Regions from separate parts of the Paenibacillus sp. WLX1005 genome, predicted to be linked through region 1. Evidence: predicted binding sites of a transcription regulator. Region 1 holds the regulator's gene; each other region holds the start of a gene.
The links. Region 1 encodes Rex, which represses fermentation and respiration genes when NADH is low (regulators of the CRP and FNR family bind a similar motif). Its sites were predicted from a motif close to TTGTGAAATATTTCACAA; they were not measured.
Positions count from the first base shown of each region.

Region 1 (4,419 bases):
CAGCTGGTGTACCGTCTTCGTTAAATTTTACCCAGACCATCACATCCTGCTGCTGATCGTTCTGACCCTGAATGACCCAGTAGATGGACTTTTCATTCCATACGGAGTGATAGCTTGTCGTTACAGCAGACAGCTTGGCATTTTGCTGCGCTACTTCCAGTGCCGCCTGCTCCTGACTCCACGGCTTTGCCATCACATGTACATAAAACTGGTTTACACCCAGAATAATCAGACCGACCACTGTAATGATGATCGCAATCCATTTACCCGTTCCCAAATTTCGCAAGACACGCCATCCTTTCTGTATCGTTACGCTTTCGGTCAGCGTGTAAGCAAGCCTTCAAATGCCGATTGTGCTTCGCGGCGAATTTTCTCTTCATCCAGTGTCAGCGATACACCGTCTTTGATCAGCTGTTTGCCATCTACCCATACATGCAGCACGTCTTTGGCACATGCAGAATAGACCGTATGAGAAATAAAATCGGTGAACGGCAGGAAATGCGGCTGATCGATATTGAGCGACGTAATATCTGCCTTCATACCGACTTTGAACGTACCAGTATTGTTTAGGAATACCGATTTGGCACCGTATTCTGTACCCATGAGCAATGCTTCCGATGCAGGTACAGCGGTTGGATCGCCAGATACACCTTTGTGAATGAGCGCTGCTAGACGCATTTCCTCAAACATATCAAGGTTATTGTTGCTGGCTGGGCCGTCTGTACCGAGAGATACGATGACACCGGCTTTTAACAGATCCGGCACGCGTGCTACACCGCTGGCAAGCTTCAGGTTGCTACCCGGATTGTGGGAAATAGTAACGTTATGAGCTGCCAGTGTAGCAATCTCTTCGTCATTCAGATGCACGGCATGTGCCAGCAATGTGGGACGGGTGAACATACCCAATTTCTCCAGATGGGCAACCGGACGCAGACCGTAATCACGAACGTTTTGCTCTACTTCGGCAATCGTTTCGGACATATGGGTATGCAGCGGCACATCCAGATCGTGTGCAGCTTGCACGAATTGCTCGATATAAGCAGGCGGACAGGTGTAAGGCGCATGCGGAGACATCATCGTTGTGATGCGTCCGTCTGCTTTGCCATGCCAGTCGCGTACGAATTGAATCGATTGGTTCAGCTTTTGCTTTTGTTCTTCTTCTGAACACAGACCGATAACGCCTCTCATCAGTACGGCTCTCATGCCGGATTGCTCTACGACTTCTGCGACACGCTCAGAACGATCGTACATATCGAGGAATGTGGTAGTGCCGCCTTTGAGCATTTCCAGTACCGACAGCGCGGTTCCAGTGTAGACATCATCGCTCGTAAATTTGGCTTCCATCGGCCACATTTTCTCCTGCAACCATACTTGCAGCGCCAGATCGTCGCCGAAGCCGCGCAGCAGCGACATCGCCGCATGACCGTGACTGTTCACTAGACCCGGGATGAAGAATTGGTGGCGTCCGTCCACAACAGCAACGTCATCGCCTACCTGTGGCTCCTCTTCGCCAATATACGTAATCAGGTCATCCTCAACGACCATATAACCGTGCAGTACTGGCTTCTCGGCGTTAGGTACGGCGAAAATACCATTTTTGATGATCCATTTACTCGGAGAGTTGTTCATTAATTTCTAATTCCTTTCCATCTTCAAGGTAATAAGCCAGACTGAGCAGATCGGTCGTAAAATCAGCTGTATGCACACGCACATGCGGTGGTGTTCTCAAAATAATCGGTGCAAAATTCAGAATCGCCTCGATGCCCGCTTCAATCAACTGATCCGCGACACGCTGCGCTTCCGTATTCGGCACAGTGATAATGCCGACGCGGATATTTTGTTCTTTTACCGCATGCGACAATTCGCTAATCGGTTGTACGGTCAATGTATTGATCTTGCTGCCGACCTTCGGCTCGTACGAATCGAATACAGCGATAATCTTCATCGTTTCTTGTAAGTACGCATTATAGTTGGACAGAGCATGTCCCAGATTACCGGCACCGATCAGTGCCACATTGATCTGCTGATCCAGCTTCAGAATATGACGAATCTTCTCGATTAGATACGATACATCATAGCCAATGCCTTTGCGTCCAAAGTCGCCGAAATAGGCGAGATCCTTGCGGATTTGTGCCGGATTCAGATCCAGCTTTTGCCCCAGCTCCTGCGAGGAAACAGTAGGCACCTCGCGGGTATGCAGCTCATTCAGATATCTCAGATAGACAGGTAATCTTCGCACGACAGCTTCAGATATTTTTTCGGATTTCATGCTTGCTCCCCCTCTTGATTTGCAGCTTCCGTTTCAAGCGGTCGTTGTTCCAGCCATTCGGCGATACGGGGAATCATCTGGTGGGTCGGCATATGTTCCATTTTGGGACCCGGCAGGGAATACAAGAAATGTCTGCCGTAATATGCCTCTATCACCCGCGTATCATAAATGAGTACGATTCCTCGGTCGTTTGCCGTTCGGACGAGACGTCCAAAGCCCTGCTTGAACCGGATCACTGCCTGCGGCACGGATAATTTCATAAATGGGTTTTTCTTTTCTTTTTTCAAACGTTCACTTTTGGCTTCTACGAGCGGATGATTTGGCGGCTGGAATGGCAACCGCACAATCGCCAAGCAGGTCAGCGCCTCGCCTGGAATATCGACGCCTTCCCAGAAGCTGCTTGTTCCGAGCAATACGGAAGCCGGATGCTCCTGAAAACGACGCGTCAACTTGGTGCGGCTGCCGCCATCCACGCCCTGACCGAATACGGCAATCTCACTTGTAGATAAATTCTCTTTCAATGGCTCATACACCTGCTTGAGCATCCGATAGGAGGTAAATAATACCAGCATACGTCCTCTTGTCGCTTTGGCAGCATCTGCCAACGAATCGGCGAGCATGGACACAAAGTTCTGATCGCCCACATTGCCTTTTAGACTTGGAAAATCGCGCGGAATCAATACAAGCGATTGCTCGCGATAATTGAATGGCGATTCTAGCATGACCGTATTGAGCTTGTTCTGCTGCTCCGCTTCCTTGAGTCCCAGCTGTTCGATCATATACTGGAATGTTTTGTCGATGGAGAGTGTTGCAGACGTTAGAATGATACTTTTCTTTTTATCGAAAAAGTGCTCTTTGAGCTGCTGACTTACATCAACCGGAACAGCATACATTTGCAGCGACTTGCTACGGTAATTGCCATTGGCTTCGTACCAGTACACCGTCTCTACGCTGTCCAGCTTAACAAAATGACGCAAATCATCGCGTACCGCACCCAGATCTTTGAACAGTCCGGTCACGTCGGTAACCAATCCTTCGTTAGCCAAGATATCATCGGACTCTTTGATTTTGCCCATCATTTGTTCGCCCTGACGGATGATCTGACTGAGCGCAATATGAATGCGATTTTCCAGTTCCGATATCTTTTCCCACTCTTCGGGCTTGTTTTGCGGTAACAGACGCAGGGTAAATTGACTCGCTTCACCCGGTGCGGCATCGCTGCGCTGTGGCAGAAGGGCAAACAGCAACTCGCTCAGTTTATCCCAATCTTCTTTGACATCCGTCAATTCAGGATACAGATTGTCGATCGCAATCGCCCATTCCATGCCGCGTTCACTGCCGGATGATCCTAGCTGTTGGCGCAGTACGGCAAGCTGACCATTTTTGCTATCCTTGAACAGGCGCAGCAACGGTTGCACCAATGTGAAATATTTCATGTGCATGCCCAGATGCTTCCCTGCCACATCTTCCAGATGATGCGCCTCGTCGATGACCAGTCGTTCATACGAAGGCAGCAACTGATGCCCTGCCTTGATGTCGGTAAACAGCTTGGAGTGATTCGTGATCACTACATCTGCGGCTCCCGCTTCATGCTTGGCACGGTGATAGTAGCATTGCTTAAACCACGGACAGGCGCGTCCCAGACAAGAGTCGGTATCGCTTGCGACCGTTTCCCAGAATTCACCGCCGCGGTTGCCCATATTCAATTCCTCATCATCTCCGGTTTCAGTTGCTGTCAGCCAGACGATCATCTGAGCTGCAATCAACACATCTTCCTTCGGACTCTGGAATTCTTTTGTATTTATTTTATGCTCAAATTTGCGCAGACACAAATAATGCTGTCGTCCCTTGAACACGGCAGCACGAAAAGCAAACGGAATCACCTGCGTCAACAGCGGAACATCGCGCTCGCGCAGCTGCTCCTGTAGATTGATCGTATGCGTGCTGACCATGACGCGCTCACTATTCTTGACACTATGATAAATGGAAGGCAGCAAATAACCGAGCGATTTGCCCGTTCCCGTACCTGCCTCGATCAGTAGATGCTTGTCATCTGACAGCGCCTTGATCACCTCGTCAAACATATGATTCTGCGGTTGCCGTTCCTCATAATCCGGTAATAGCTTGCGCAGATTATCTTTGACCTGCTC
Region 1 covers NZ_CP176756.1:3,435,241-3,439,659, forward strand. The annotation lists gene ACE3MZ_RS14605 (DUF5590 domain-containing protein) at 1-286, opposite strand, end outside; gene ACE3MZ_RS14610 (amidohydrolase) at 322-1,629, opposite strand; gene ACE3MZ_RS14615 (redox-sensing transcriptional repressor Rex) at 1,610-2,269, opposite strand; gene dinG (ATP-dependent DNA helicase DinG) at 2,266-4,419, opposite strand, start outside.

Region 2 (4,419 bases), 460 kb from region 1:
GGAGAGCAATCGTATGAGCCGAGTACGTTTGTGATGTGCAAACATGATTTCCTTTAAAATTCCGGCGTTTGTTTTCATGGATTCATCCCTCCTCAGCGTTTGCCTTTGACATAATCCGCATCAAAAAGAAATAGTCGGAATACGAGGGCAAGTGACGGAATGAGCAGCAGCAGTCCGCCGATAAAAGCAGCAATCAGCGCAATCCCCATCGCTTCTCCAGTTGCACTACCTTGCACCGTAATATAAGGGTCAAGAATGTACGGATAATGCCCGATGCCGTAAGCAAAAAAGGCACAGCCGAATTGAAGCATCACGCCTATAAATGCCCAGCCATAATGGCGTCCTTTGTACAGTAGCCACAGTACAACTAGAAAACAGAGAACGGATAGACCGAGTAACCACCACAAATTCATCATATTTTGAAAATGACGTTCATTGTGCTGACTCAAATATAGAAATGCTGTAAACGCGGCAATGATGGTCGGAGTACTCCAGAATAGCGCGTAGCTGCGCAATAGCTCAAGCGCCGGACGATCATCTGCCCGATGGGCGTAAAAGGATAGAAAACAAGCGCTAATAAACAAAACTGAAGTCAGCGCCAGAGCGACAATGCTCCAAGCAAGCGGACTCGTAAGCAGCTTTACATATTCCAGATGTACAGCACCATTTTGCTCAATAATAAATCCGCCTTCTGACAATACGAGTGCAACTGATAACGATGCTGGAATCAGCAATCCAGTTGCACCGTATAAAAACAGAAAAACGATGTTTTTCTTAGAACCATAATTCTCAAACGCATAGAACGAACCGCGAATCGCCAGCAAAATAATCGCAATGCTGCCCGGCACTAGCAGCGCCGCTCCATAATAGTGAGCAGCATCTGGGAAAAAGCCAATCAGCCCGATAAAGAAAAATACAAAGAATACATTCGTAATCTCCCAGACAGGCGACAGATAGCGAGAAATGAGGCGATTGATCAGATGATCTTTACCCGTTGCCCGCGCATAAAAGGCAAAAAATCCTGCGCCAAAATCAATAGATGCAATTATCAAATATCCGTACAGAAAAATCCACAATACCGAAATGCCGACCATTTCATAACTCATGATGTCAGATCACCTGCTTCCTTGGACAACGTTGCCTCTGCATGTGCCGCCTTTTCTAGCTCGGCTTCTGCGGGATTGTTACGGAACAGTCGACGCAGCACGACAATGCACAATGTGCCGAGAATAATGTATAGCAATAAAAAGACGAAAAAGAGCGGCATAATACTTGGTGAAGTGGTGGCTGCTTCGTCCACACGCATATAACCACGAATGATCCATGGCTGTCGTCCGACTTCAGCATAAAACCAGCCTAGCTCTACCGCGAGAAAAGCAAGCGGTGCACCGAACACAATCGTGCGCAGCATCCAGCGATGATGCTCGTTACGCTTTTTCCAGAATAGGAGTACAAAGAACAGCACAGACACAGCCAGTAACGCAAAGCCGATGCTAACCATAAAATCGAACAAATAATGCACCAGTAGCGGCGGTTGCTCATCGGCAGGAAATTCGTTCAACCCTGTAACTTCGGCATTAAAATCGCTAAATGCCAAAAAGCTGAGTGCTTTTGGTAGATGTAGCGCACCAATCACTTCGCGTTCCGCATTCAACCAGCCGAGAAAGATCAGATCGGCACCTTTTTCAGTCTCAAAATGCCATTCGGCAGCAGCTAGCTTTTCCGGCTGATGCTCTGCGAGAAACTTGGCGGAAACATCGCCTGCAAATGCAGTCAAAAAGCTGAAAAGCAGCAGCACGCTCATCATTAACTTGAGCGCTTTTTGGCTGTATACAGAAGCCCCTTTTTTGAGAATGGAAAATGCGGCGATGGCTGCTAGCAGGGCGGCACCAGTCATATAAGCGGATGTGAGTACGTGAAATACTTTGGATGGTGTTGCTTCATTAAACATCGCTTGCAGCGGATAGATTGCCGTAAATTGTCCATTCTCCAGTACGAATCCGTCCGGTTGATTCATAAAACCGTTGACCGTAGTAATAAAAACAGCAGACATGGCTGCGCCCAGAACAATCGGGATCGTTAATAGCCAGTGAAGATACGGATTGCGGAATCGCTCCCACGTATACAGATAGATGCCTAGAAAAATAGCTTCAAAGAAAAAAGCAAATACTTCCATGAATAGCGGGAGCGCAATCACATTCCCAGCAAGCTGCATAAAGTTAGGCCAAACCAATGCCAATTGCAACGAAATGGCAGTTCCTGTGACCACACCTACGGCAACGGAAATGATAAATCCTCTAGTCCAACGCTTTGCCATTAACGTATAATGCTTGTCTTTTTTGCGAATACCGACTAATTCTGCGATTGAGATCATAAGTGGAATGGCAACGCCAATCGTTGCGAAGATAACATGAAAAGATAAGGTCAGCCCGGTTACCAATCGGCTCCATAATACTGTGTCGATGATCATATGTGATATCCCTTCTTTTAACTACTCTATAATGAGAGTCTTAATGGAGCCTAGCGTACCAATTTTTTTATTAGCGATGTGATATTTAATACAATTTTCAAACAAATAACAAAGATTTAAGTCAATTTAGTGAAAAAATGCACAATAACTCTTTGGAGCTATTGCATTTAGAGGAGTAATTCTGGATAGCTGTATTTAACGACAGAGTTACTGTTTTTGTGTGACTGATTGAATAGAAGTATACTAATATCATAGGAGTCAAGTTTTGAACTGAAAGATAAAGGAGAATCTCAATGCAAAAAATAAGCCATTCCTTCAGCGGTGCCCTTCGAACGTTTTCGTTCTGGATTGCAAATGGGACAGTTGGATTACCATTACTTAACGGTATGGATTACTCATGTATATTTGAAGAACCGAGTGCTTTGGAGCAAGTATATGCGATTTTTGCTAATGTCATCGAGATGGATGAGAATGGCGTAGTTTGTAATGCAAAGCATGCAGAAATGAGAGCAGCGCAGTTCATTCGTAGTTATATTGATGAACAATACAAAGTGGAGCCAGAATTTGAGAATTGGGAAGTAGCACTTTATTAGATAGGATGAGCTTATATTGTGTAGAAAAGGGACCTTCTAAAGTAGATTAACTTTTAAGCAGGTGCATGTATACTTACTATAGTATTGGGAAATATCTCAAGACGACAAAAAGGAAGGTAGCGAATGATGCCACCTTCCTTTTACTTATAATAATTGAATGCTCTATTGCGCTCCACACCAAAATAAAAATTCCAATCACGAACTGCTACTACACGAGCTGCACGAACTTCCGCTGCTGCATGAGCTACTACTACACGAGCTACTGCTGCACGAACTACCGGAATGATCCGAGTGATTCGAATGATGTCCGCCGGAGTGACCCGAATTATAGTCTGAACCGGAAGAACCCGTTCCGCATGCTGAACTGGAGTGCGAGGTCGCTTGGGAATGTTGCTGTTGCACGTCTGTTGGCAAATGGGAATTGATAGATGAACAGAAATCCGCAGGTGGCAAAGCTGAATAGTATACACATGCCGCTGCTGCCGTACCCAGTCCATAATTGTTATCGCTATAATAACTGGATGTGTACGAGCTACTAGAATCAGAACTGCTATTGGGGTTGGCTGTACGATTCCGGTGATCGCCCGGTTTATTACCTTGTAGCACTGCTTGATTATGCGCCTGAAAACGCTGATTCAGATACAAAATCGCCTGCTTGGCTTCCGGGCTATGTTCAAATGTCGCCCGATTGTACGTCCATTGACCCTGCTGATTCGGATGAAACATCAGTAATTCATTAATCGTGGACTTCGATAACGGAAACCGGAAGAGGCTTCCCCACAAATACGAATTGGCGCGCTCCATTGGGAATAGCTCCGCATATGCCCAATCAAATAGCGCTCGTTGATCTGGTAGCGATACTTTGCCACCATGCGGAGAATGATGCAGCATATACCCATAAAATTGCTCACAAAATTGCTGATAATCCCGTGTAAACATCAACATTTCATGCCATACACTATCCACTTTATCGCTAAACATCGGTACTTCACGAAACAGAGCACAGAGCAGCAGATAACGCTTCATCTCAAACCAGCGCCATTCGTACTCATCCCGACTCAATTCTGGATGCTCGGTCAATATGCGCTGGCGCAGCTGATGGTCATAATGATCCGGTAACGATTGCAACAACTTGTGCGCTAACGGTTCGCAAGGATGACCGGGCGGCACTAGATGAGCAGGAGGGGGAGAATGTTTACGGAAAAATCGCTCATCCTGCGCTGCAAGACGACCTTGCTGCTGCGATTTGCTTTTGGATACATTAATGATAATCAAAACGACAACAAATATAACAATAACGACTGTAAATGACGTGGGCATAACGTATAACCTCCATTCATATACACATCAGGAATA
Region 2 covers NZ_CP176756.1:2,977,572-2,981,990, reverse strand. The annotation lists gene ACE3MZ_RS12690 (ABC transporter ATP-binding protein/permease) at 1-78, opposite strand, end outside; gene ACE3MZ_RS12685 (cytochrome d ubiquinol oxidase subunit II) at 93-1,106, opposite strand; gene ACE3MZ_RS12680 (cytochrome ubiquinol oxidase subunit I) at 1,103-2,470, opposite strand; gene ACE3MZ_RS12675 (hypothetical protein) at 2,764-3,063, shown strand; gene ACE3MZ_RS12670 (hypothetical protein) at 3,259-4,383, opposite strand.
Region 2: ACE3MZ_RS12680 (cytochrome ubiquinol oxidase subunit I) is a predicted target of Rex. The motif match lies at 2,598-2,615, and genes of this name have one in related genera.

Region 3 (4,419 bases), 2.6 Mb from region 1:
CCAGAGATCTGAATACCCCAGATGTAGAAGTTCTGACCCGGACCCGGGTTAAACTGCATCTCCGACAATGGTGGATAACTGAGCCAACCTGCGTCCGGCGAACCGCCGATAACGAAGGAAAGGTTAAACAGCATCGCACCGAGGAAGAACAGCCAGAAGCTCAGGGAGTTCAAATACGGGAACGCAACGTCGCGCGCGCCAATCTGTAGCGGAACGACAACGTTGAACAAACCGAACATAAACGGCATCGCCATAAATAAGATCATAACTACGCCGTGCGTAGTGAAGACTTGGTTATAATGCTCAGGATGCAAAAACTCAAAGTTTGGAATCGCTAGCTGCGTACGCATCATCAGGGCATCAACGCCACCGCGGAACATCATGATGATGGCAGCCAGGATATACATGATACCGATCTTTTTGTGGTCAACGGTAGTCAACCAGTTACGCCAGAGCCATTTCCACTTTTTGAAATAGGTCAATCCAGCAACGATGGCAATCGATACCAATGCAATGGATACGTCTGCACCGTAAATCAGCGGATCACCGGTGACGAAAAACTCGGATGCAAACTGTTTAATATTTTCGAGCATCGTGGAGCTCCTTTCACTGTCTTTATCTATACCGTGTCAGGCAGACAACAGTATAATGCAGCATTGTATCAATGCCAGAACATCATTCAACCGACAGAGGATTACTTGGAATCCGTACCCAATCCATCATGCTGTTGATTGGATTCACTGTCTGTACCCATGTCGCTTTGACCTTCATTGCTCTCACCTTCACCGGTTTGAGTCTGAGGAGTCGTATGGGATGCACGATCAGTATCAGCAATACCGCCTGGCAGATATTTGCCCACCAGTTGTTGGAACAAATTGTCCGGGAACGCCGAGAAGAATTGCTTTTCAGCTGTACCTGGAGTCGACAGCGATTGGTACGTATCCATAGTCATTGGCTGAGACTCAGTTTTCACTTTGTTCACCCATGCCTGATAGTCCGCATCGCTCACTGCATTTACGTCAAATCTCATGTCGCCAAAGTGCTCACCACTAAAGTTTGCACCGGAACCGAAATACGTGCCTGTATGGTCTGCCTGCAAATACAAGGTCATCGCCATACCAGACATTGTATAAATCTGACCACCCAGCTGCGGAATCCAGAAGGAGTTCATCGGAGCATCGGAAGTCAATTCAAAACGGATTGGCGTATCTTCAGGAATGGTCAATGTGTTCACAGACGCGATTCCCTCTTCAGGATAGAAGAACGCCCATTTCCAGTCCATCGATACTGCCTGGATGGTTACGGGTTGCTTTTGTGACTGAATAGCCACGGAAGGTTCGAGCGCGTACGTATAACGTACCGTTACGATACCAATAATGGCGATTACGACAATCGGAATGCCCCACCAAATGGATTCAAGCAATGTGCTATGGCTGAAATCCGGATCGTATTTCGCCTTTCTGCCCGGCTTGTCACGATATCTCCATACAATGACAAATGTCAGTATGGTAGTTGGTACGATGACAATCGCGGTCAGAATCGTAGAAATGATAATGATATCCCGTTGTCCTTCTGCAATAGGGCCTTTCGGATTGAGAACAGCGTAGTTACTGGAGCCAGTAGCTAACGCCCACACCGTCAGGGCCAGCGACAGAACAGTTACAACCAGAAGAACCCATAACATAAGGCGCGAACCTGGTTTTTTGTTCATCTTGATCCCCTTTCTCACTTAACGCTCATGACGTTCATAATATTGAAACCACACATTCCTATGGTAACACTAAGTGTGCTTTTTGCGTATCCATAGAAGGTGTAAATTTCAGTTTTTTTTGGCTTGTTAACAAATCTGTCAATTTATTAGTAACCAAAAGTGAATGATTTCACATTATTTCAAGATTAACATATTTTTATTTCAACAAAAAGCCCCTTTAAGAATAAATCTTAAAAGGGCCGTATTCATGTTGTTTGTTGCATACTATACATCTGTTAACAACGTATAACTATTAATCATCTTTAATGCCTTCTTTGCCCTCATCGCTGCGAGCCTGCATCGATCCAAGCCATTTACCAAGCGAATAAATGATCGCAAAAGCCGCCAAACAGCCTACTCCCATCATCAATCCCAAGTTATTGTCGTTAAATGGTTGAAGATTGAATACAATCAGCAGGATACCGGCAGCACAGGCAATCCATGCCACGATACTGAGCATACGGCTCAGTCCATACGTATTTTGCGCTGATGTTCTATTACGGGGACTTTTCGAGTTGGTAGCCATGGAATCCACTCCCCTTTCTTCGTAGTTGTTTTGCTAGTATGTGTACCGGTGATCACTTGCATGCATTCAATATTGGATCGCATCGGTATGCTATACTGCCTATTACCACAAAATAGGGTCTTTGATTCGCTCGTCCCATTTATATTTTAAAGATCGATCGTATTAACGCGTTTCCATCCAGTTATTACGCACCACATTCTGATACCAGTAATAACTTTCCTTCGGTGTACGCACCTGAGTACGGAAATCGACATGCACCAGCCCAAAACGCATACGATATCCTTCTGCCCATTCAAAATTATCCATGAGCGACCATGCCATATATCCTTTCAGATGAATACCGTCGTTGATCAGACGGTGTACCTGAGCAATATGCTGTTGCAAATAGTAGACGCGAATCACGTCATTCACTTTACCATTTATCGGACATTCATTAATACAAGCGCCGTTCTCGGTAATATAGATATCGTTGTTGCCGTATTTTTGTAGATAGTGAATGACATCATACAGACCGGTCGCATCAATCGGCCAACCGATATCGGTCTTGAACAGCCCCATATCTACTTCTTCACTTTGCAAAGAACCAGCGGATGCGTTATACCGATTAACAGTTGGATGATAATAATTGATACCTAGCAGATCAATCGGTTGCGCGATAATCTCCAGATCGCCATCTTGAATAGGCGGCGTTGCGCCTGCTTGCTGGAACCATTCATATAGAGAAGATGGATATTGTCCTTTGTAGATCGGATCAAGGAACCAGTCGGCATACACTTCAATATTACGGTCACAAGCAGCGCGGTCTTCCGGACGCTTGCTGTAAGGAACCGCCCACGCGACATTCGGCGCGATTCCGATCTGTCCTTCCAGTTGCAGTTCACGGAATAGCTTCACTGTATGTCCATGCGCTACTAGAACATGATGCCCAACATTCAGCGCCATTTGCAGATCCTCATTCCCCGGCGCATGCTTGCCTTCCAGATTGGACAGAAAAGCGATGCACCACGGTTCATTGAACGTGAGCCAAAATTTGATTTTGCCGGAAAATTCACGGAAGATCACTTCGGCATATTTGACAAAAGCATCGATAGTGCGTCGATTCTCCCAACCACCTACATCCTGCAATGCCTGTGGAAGATCCCAGTGATATAACGTACAAAAAGGCTCAATTCCCGCTTCCAGCAACGCATCTACAAAACGATGGTAAAACTCAATGCCTTCACGGTTAATCTCTCCATCCCCATCTGGAATAATACGCGGCCATGCTACCGAGAAGCGATACGTATCAATACCGAGTTCTTTCATTATAGCAATATCTTCTTCATACCGATGGTAGCTGTCACAAGCGATATCCCCATTATGCCCGTTATACACTTTGCCTGGCGTATGAGCGAATGTATCCCAGATCGACAATCCGCGTCCATCTTCCTGATACGCGCCTTCAATCTGATACGATGCGGTCGCTGTGCCCCAGCGAAAATCCTTTGGAAATTGGAAAATAGTCATAATCGAAACCCTCCCATAGTAAAATATTTACAAATGAGTATACGCTTACATCATAGTATAGTTCAGTGTTATACAACAGGCTGTAACTTATGTTTCCCGGTACGTAAATTCAAGACAATAGACCACTTACATGTTCTGTACGATGAATCAAGTTGTACCGTTCTCCTGCTGTTACCGCAAACTCGATCAGATGACCATGCTCATCCTCTGTATATTTGAACTCTGGTGCCGCTACGATAGGTTCATCAGAAGTAACCGGGATATCATGAATATGCAGCGGCTGTGCAGAACGGATGCGACATACGCCAGTATGATCAGCTTGGAGTTGTGCATGCTGCAACTGTCCGTCACTCCAGCTAATATCTACCGTATATCCGCCGCGCGCACGTAGCCCCGTAACACTCCCGCTTTGCCAATTGGAGGGCAACGCAGGCAGCAGGTGAAGATGATCCAGATGACTGTGCAGCAGCATCTCTGCCATACCAGCCGTTCCACCAAAGTTGCCGTCAATCTGAAACGGTGGATGTGCATCAAATAGATTCGGATACGTCGAACGTGCTAGCAATGTATGCACAAAATGATGTGCTTGCTCGCCGTCCAACAACCTCGCATACAGATTGATCAGCCATGCACAGCT
Region 3 covers NZ_CP176756.1:859,660-864,078, reverse strand. The annotation lists gene ACE3MZ_RS03730 (cbb3-type cytochrome c oxidase subunit I) at 1-593, opposite strand, end outside; gene qoxA (cytochrome aa3 quinol oxidase subunit II) at 695-1,711, opposite strand; gene ACE3MZ_RS03720 (hypothetical protein) at 2,004-2,276, opposite strand; gene ACE3MZ_RS03715 (GH1 family beta-glucosidase) at 2,439-3,782, opposite strand; gene ACE3MZ_RS03710 (glycosyl hydrolase family 95 catalytic domain-containing protein) at 3,892-4,419, opposite strand, start outside.
Region 3: qoxA (cytochrome aa3 quinol oxidase subunit II) is a predicted target of Rex. The motif match lies at 1,869-1,886, and genes of this name have one in related genera.

Region 4 (4,419 bases), 1.1 Mb from region 1:
AAATTGGGAGCCGACACAGGTTTTGACGGTACGGAGCGATTTGGCGTAGGCGTACCCAGATGGCATATCAAGTTCTTCCCAGACGCTGGGCAGGTCTTCTTTTTGTACACCGATCAGGTCGATCCGTTGTCCGCCCGTCATTTTTACAGCTTTGACATTGTATTTGACCGAGACGTCGGCGATTTTTTTCAGATCTTCTGGTGTCGTAACACCGCCGTACATCCGTGGGACTACAGTGTAGGTGCCGTCTTTTTGAATATTGGCGTTCATGCGTTCGTTGACGAAGCGCGATTCTTTTTCATCTTGATATTGAACCGGGTTGATCATACCGAGATAGTAGTTGATCGCTGGACGGCATTTCGAGCAGCCTTCAGGATGCTTCCACTCCATCACGTTCATCACTTCTTTGATCGTTTTCAGACCTTTGTCGCGAATAGCAGCAACTACATCGTCACGGCTGTGGGTTGTACAAGCGCACATTCCTTGGCTCGAAGCGACAGCTGCGCCGTCACCGAGGACGAATTGCAGAATTTGTTCCACAACCGGTTTACAACCGCCACACGAGCGGGTTGCACCTGTGCAAGCTTTGATCTCGTCCACGCTGGTCAGCCCTTTGTCCTGAATCGCGCTAACGATATCCAGCTTGGTGACACCGTTACAACCGCAGACGATTTCGTCATCCGACATCGTTTCAACCGAAGCTTTTTTCTTGCCATGACTGCAACCGCCGGTGCCCATCAGCTCAGCATACAGCTCGTCAGTCATCGGTGCGCCATCGCGGATCAATTTTTGCAATTGTGCCGAATCGTTAATATCGCCAAACAGGACGGCACCGACGATCATATTGTCTTGCAAAATGATCTTTTTATATGTTTTCTTCCAATCATCACGCGCGGTGATGACGGATTGTTGTTCATTTTCGATAAAGACGCCAGCCGAGAATACATCGACGCCGGAGATTTTCAATTTGGTGGATACGGTCGAACCTTCATATGGAGTCGCTGGATTGCCGCAAATGTGTTTGGCAAGTACCATACCTTGTTCAAATAGTGGAGCAACCAAGCCGTAGCAGCTACCACGATGCTGTACGCATTCGCCGACAGCATATACGTTGTCCATCGATGTTTGCAAATAGTCGTTAACCAGAATGCCGCGTTCTGTTTCAATTCCACTATTACGTGCCACTGCTATATTCGGACGGATACCGGCTGCCATCACGACAAAGTCAGCTTCCAGTACGGTTCCATCTTTGAACAATAGGCTTTCTACGCGTTCGCCGCCTTGCAGTTCAGCCGTTTGTGCACCCATCATGAATTTGATGCCTTGCGATTCCAGTTCTTTTTTCAGCATAGCGGCAGCGACGTAATCCAGTTGACGTTCCATCAGATCGTTCATCAGATGCACAACCGTGACGTCCATGCCGAGACTAACCAGACCTTTGGCGGCTTCCAGACCGAGCAATCCGCCGCCGATAACGGCTGCGCGCGGATAATGAGCTGCTGCTTCCATCATCTGATGACAATCTGCAATATCGCGGAAACCGACAACACCTTGCTTGTCATGACCCGGAATCGGTAGAATGAGCGAGCTGGAGCCAGTAGCGATAATCACTTTGTCGTAAGGAACCGCTGTGCCGTTATCTGTCATGATCAGGCGATTGTCATTGTCAATCGATGTGACTGTGACACCAGTATGCAGCGTGATGCCATTCTCCTCATACCATTCGCGGCTGTTCAGCACGATATCATCAATCGTCTGACTGCCTTCCAGTACGTAGGACAGCATGATCCGGTTATAGTTCGGATGTGGTTCGCTACCGATGACGGTGATATCATAATTGCCGCCTAATTTGATAATCTGCTCCAGTGTTGCTACGCCTGCCATTCCGTTTCCAATCAGTACAAGTCGTTCGCGTGTTGTGGTCATTGCGTTTCCCTCCGTTTATTTCTGTTGTTGTCGCTTCGGCAATGATATGCCTATCTATAGGGTGATGTATCATAAATATGTTACATATTTCACAATCTTTAATATCTAAAATTAAATGCTTTTGATGTACTCAGTATACCGCTGGTAAAATAGGCATGATGTGATCTAGATCACCTTATTTTTTGTAAGAAGCCTACCTGCTGCGTATAGTTAGCTTGCAAAAATTCAGCTAACAAGAAACATACGAAATAATCGAATCTTTGCTATCTTCATCCAAATGTGAATAACATTTGACTATATATAATTTTAAATTCCGAACCTATCTATGTATTTTTTATGTATTCAAAATAAAAGTACACACCATGCGATCCACATCCTATTCAGATGACGTCAATCGCATGGTGTGTACTCTCATGCAAACGTTACACGGTATCTACCGATCTGCATGGAGACGGATGGTCAGTAACTTTGCTCTGTTCAGCGTTACCAGCAACCATATCCGGCAATTGCTCCAGCATATGTTCATCCAGCACGATAATGCCATGACGGCGAAATAGTGCAGCCGTTAGACCCGAGCCAGGCAATTTGCTGCCGCTGAAGGTGCCATCGTATACCATCCGACTGCCGCAGGATGGGCTGTTCGCTTTTAACACTGCTATTGTAATACCAGCCTGCTGCGCTTGTTCCAGTGCAAGCTGTGCACCGTGTTGAAAAGCAGCCGTCACATCTTCACCGGATACCGTCAGCACTTTTGCCTGTCCTTCCCATACATCCTCTGATGTACCACCCACAATCTCCGCCGGTTCGCGTGGTGTACTCAGACCGCCCAGCACTTCCGGGCAAAAAGCGACGGCTGTGCCTGCTGAGATCATTTCATCCAGCGGCTGTACCAGATTGCTGCGTCCGTCGTACCGGCAAGCGGCACCAGTCAGACATGCACTGATTCCGATCATGTCCATCCCTCCTCAAATCTCATCGCCCAATTCATTCCGGCTACCGTTCCTCTCCATCTCCGGTTCTTCCCATTGCTGCTCCAATCGCTCTTCGTCAGCAATGCCCTGAATATCCTCGGAGCTGATGCTAATATAACGATACCCTTCCTCCTGCTGACGCTTGAGCGCTTCTTCTTTTACGAAGCGCGGGCTGCCTTCTCCTGCATCTTCGTCATATACTAGCACAATGCCGTCTGTTTTGCGGAACAGCAGTTCATCACGCGCTTTGAATTGCCAGATGCCCTGATACGGCTGGTTGCTGACGATGCCGTGGAAATCAATGCCTTTCAAAATCTGATTGTAATAGTCCTTCTTGTCATCGCTCCAACGTTCCTCTGGATTAGCAAATGCGGACAATATCGACACCCGCAGCTGCGGATACTCTTGCTTCAATTCAATTGCCGTCTCGCATGCCCACAGATCGACGCCGTACTGTCCGGGCGTAATCACCCATTCCAAGCCTTCTTCCAGCAGCGGAATTAGCTTACTGCGGATCGCCTGACGGATATAGTGGATGCCTTCATGCTTTTGACTGAAAATGCTCAGTTCATGCGCACGGTAGCCGGTGACGAGTAGATTCTTCATGCTGTTCTGCCTCCGCTTCCGTTTCCATTGTTCTATGATGTCCCTATACATGATTCTGTTATTCATCATATCATGTTACCGGACGAAAAGTGAAAAGCCTGCTCCATTGAAGGCAGCAGGCTACAATTATGAACAAGCGATTGATGTTCTGGATATTTCACGTAGACGCGTAAGTCACATAGAGGTATAGAACGACTCATTTCAATCATTATTACTACATATCACACACGAACAATCCATTGATTTTATACGCGAGCATACGAGTATGCAAGTCTCTTATGATATCGGAGTCAGTTTACCACCGTCCTGCAAGGTTACCGTTTTGCCGTTCAGCCAGCTGTTGGCACTGTTGTCGGCGTCGTAGTAGATCGTATGACCGTTGTCGTTGATATTTGCCAGCGTTGTGTCGCTGTCAGTCAGAGCAGTCACGTAGGAATTGGCAGTTACGTTCCAGCTGCTCGTTGCATCCAGCTTCAAGGTTGCCGATTTCAGCTTCTGATCGCTGTTCAGTGCGCCTGACCAAGTGCTACCAGTAGCCAGTTTGAGCGTAATCGTGCTCAGGCTATCACCGATAACATTGCCGGACAGCTCTTGATTATTCGCATTTAACGTCACAATCGCACCATTGGAACCGGTGGTGCCCCATTTGTCAGCTTGAGCCTGCAACAGCGTGCCGGAAGCTCCCGTTACATCGGCATTGGTCAGGTTAATGACTGCATCCGTATTCGTAGAATAGAAGATCGGTCCAGCAGTTGCATTGAGCGAGCCGCCAGTCATTGTAAATGTACCTGTGCCATCTTCAGCATCGCCGGAATAGCTTTGATAGATCATGACACCGCGTGTACCTGCACCAGTCAGGGATGTATTTTTCACCGTAGCGGAGTTGCGACCTTCGATAACGACAGCTTCGGAGCCA
Region 4 covers NZ_CP176756.1:4,499,460-4,503,878, forward strand. The annotation lists gene nirB (nitrite reductase large subunit NirB) at 1-1,926, opposite strand, end outside; gene ACE3MZ_RS19255 (DUF523 domain-containing protein) at 2,349-2,879, opposite strand; gene ACE3MZ_RS19260 (DUF1273 domain-containing protein) at 2,892-3,503, opposite strand; gene ACE3MZ_RS19265 (stalk domain-containing protein) at 3,780-4,419, opposite strand, start outside.
Region 4: nirB (nitrite reductase large subunit NirB) is a predicted target of Rex. The motif match lies at 2,004-2,021, and genes of this name have one in related genera.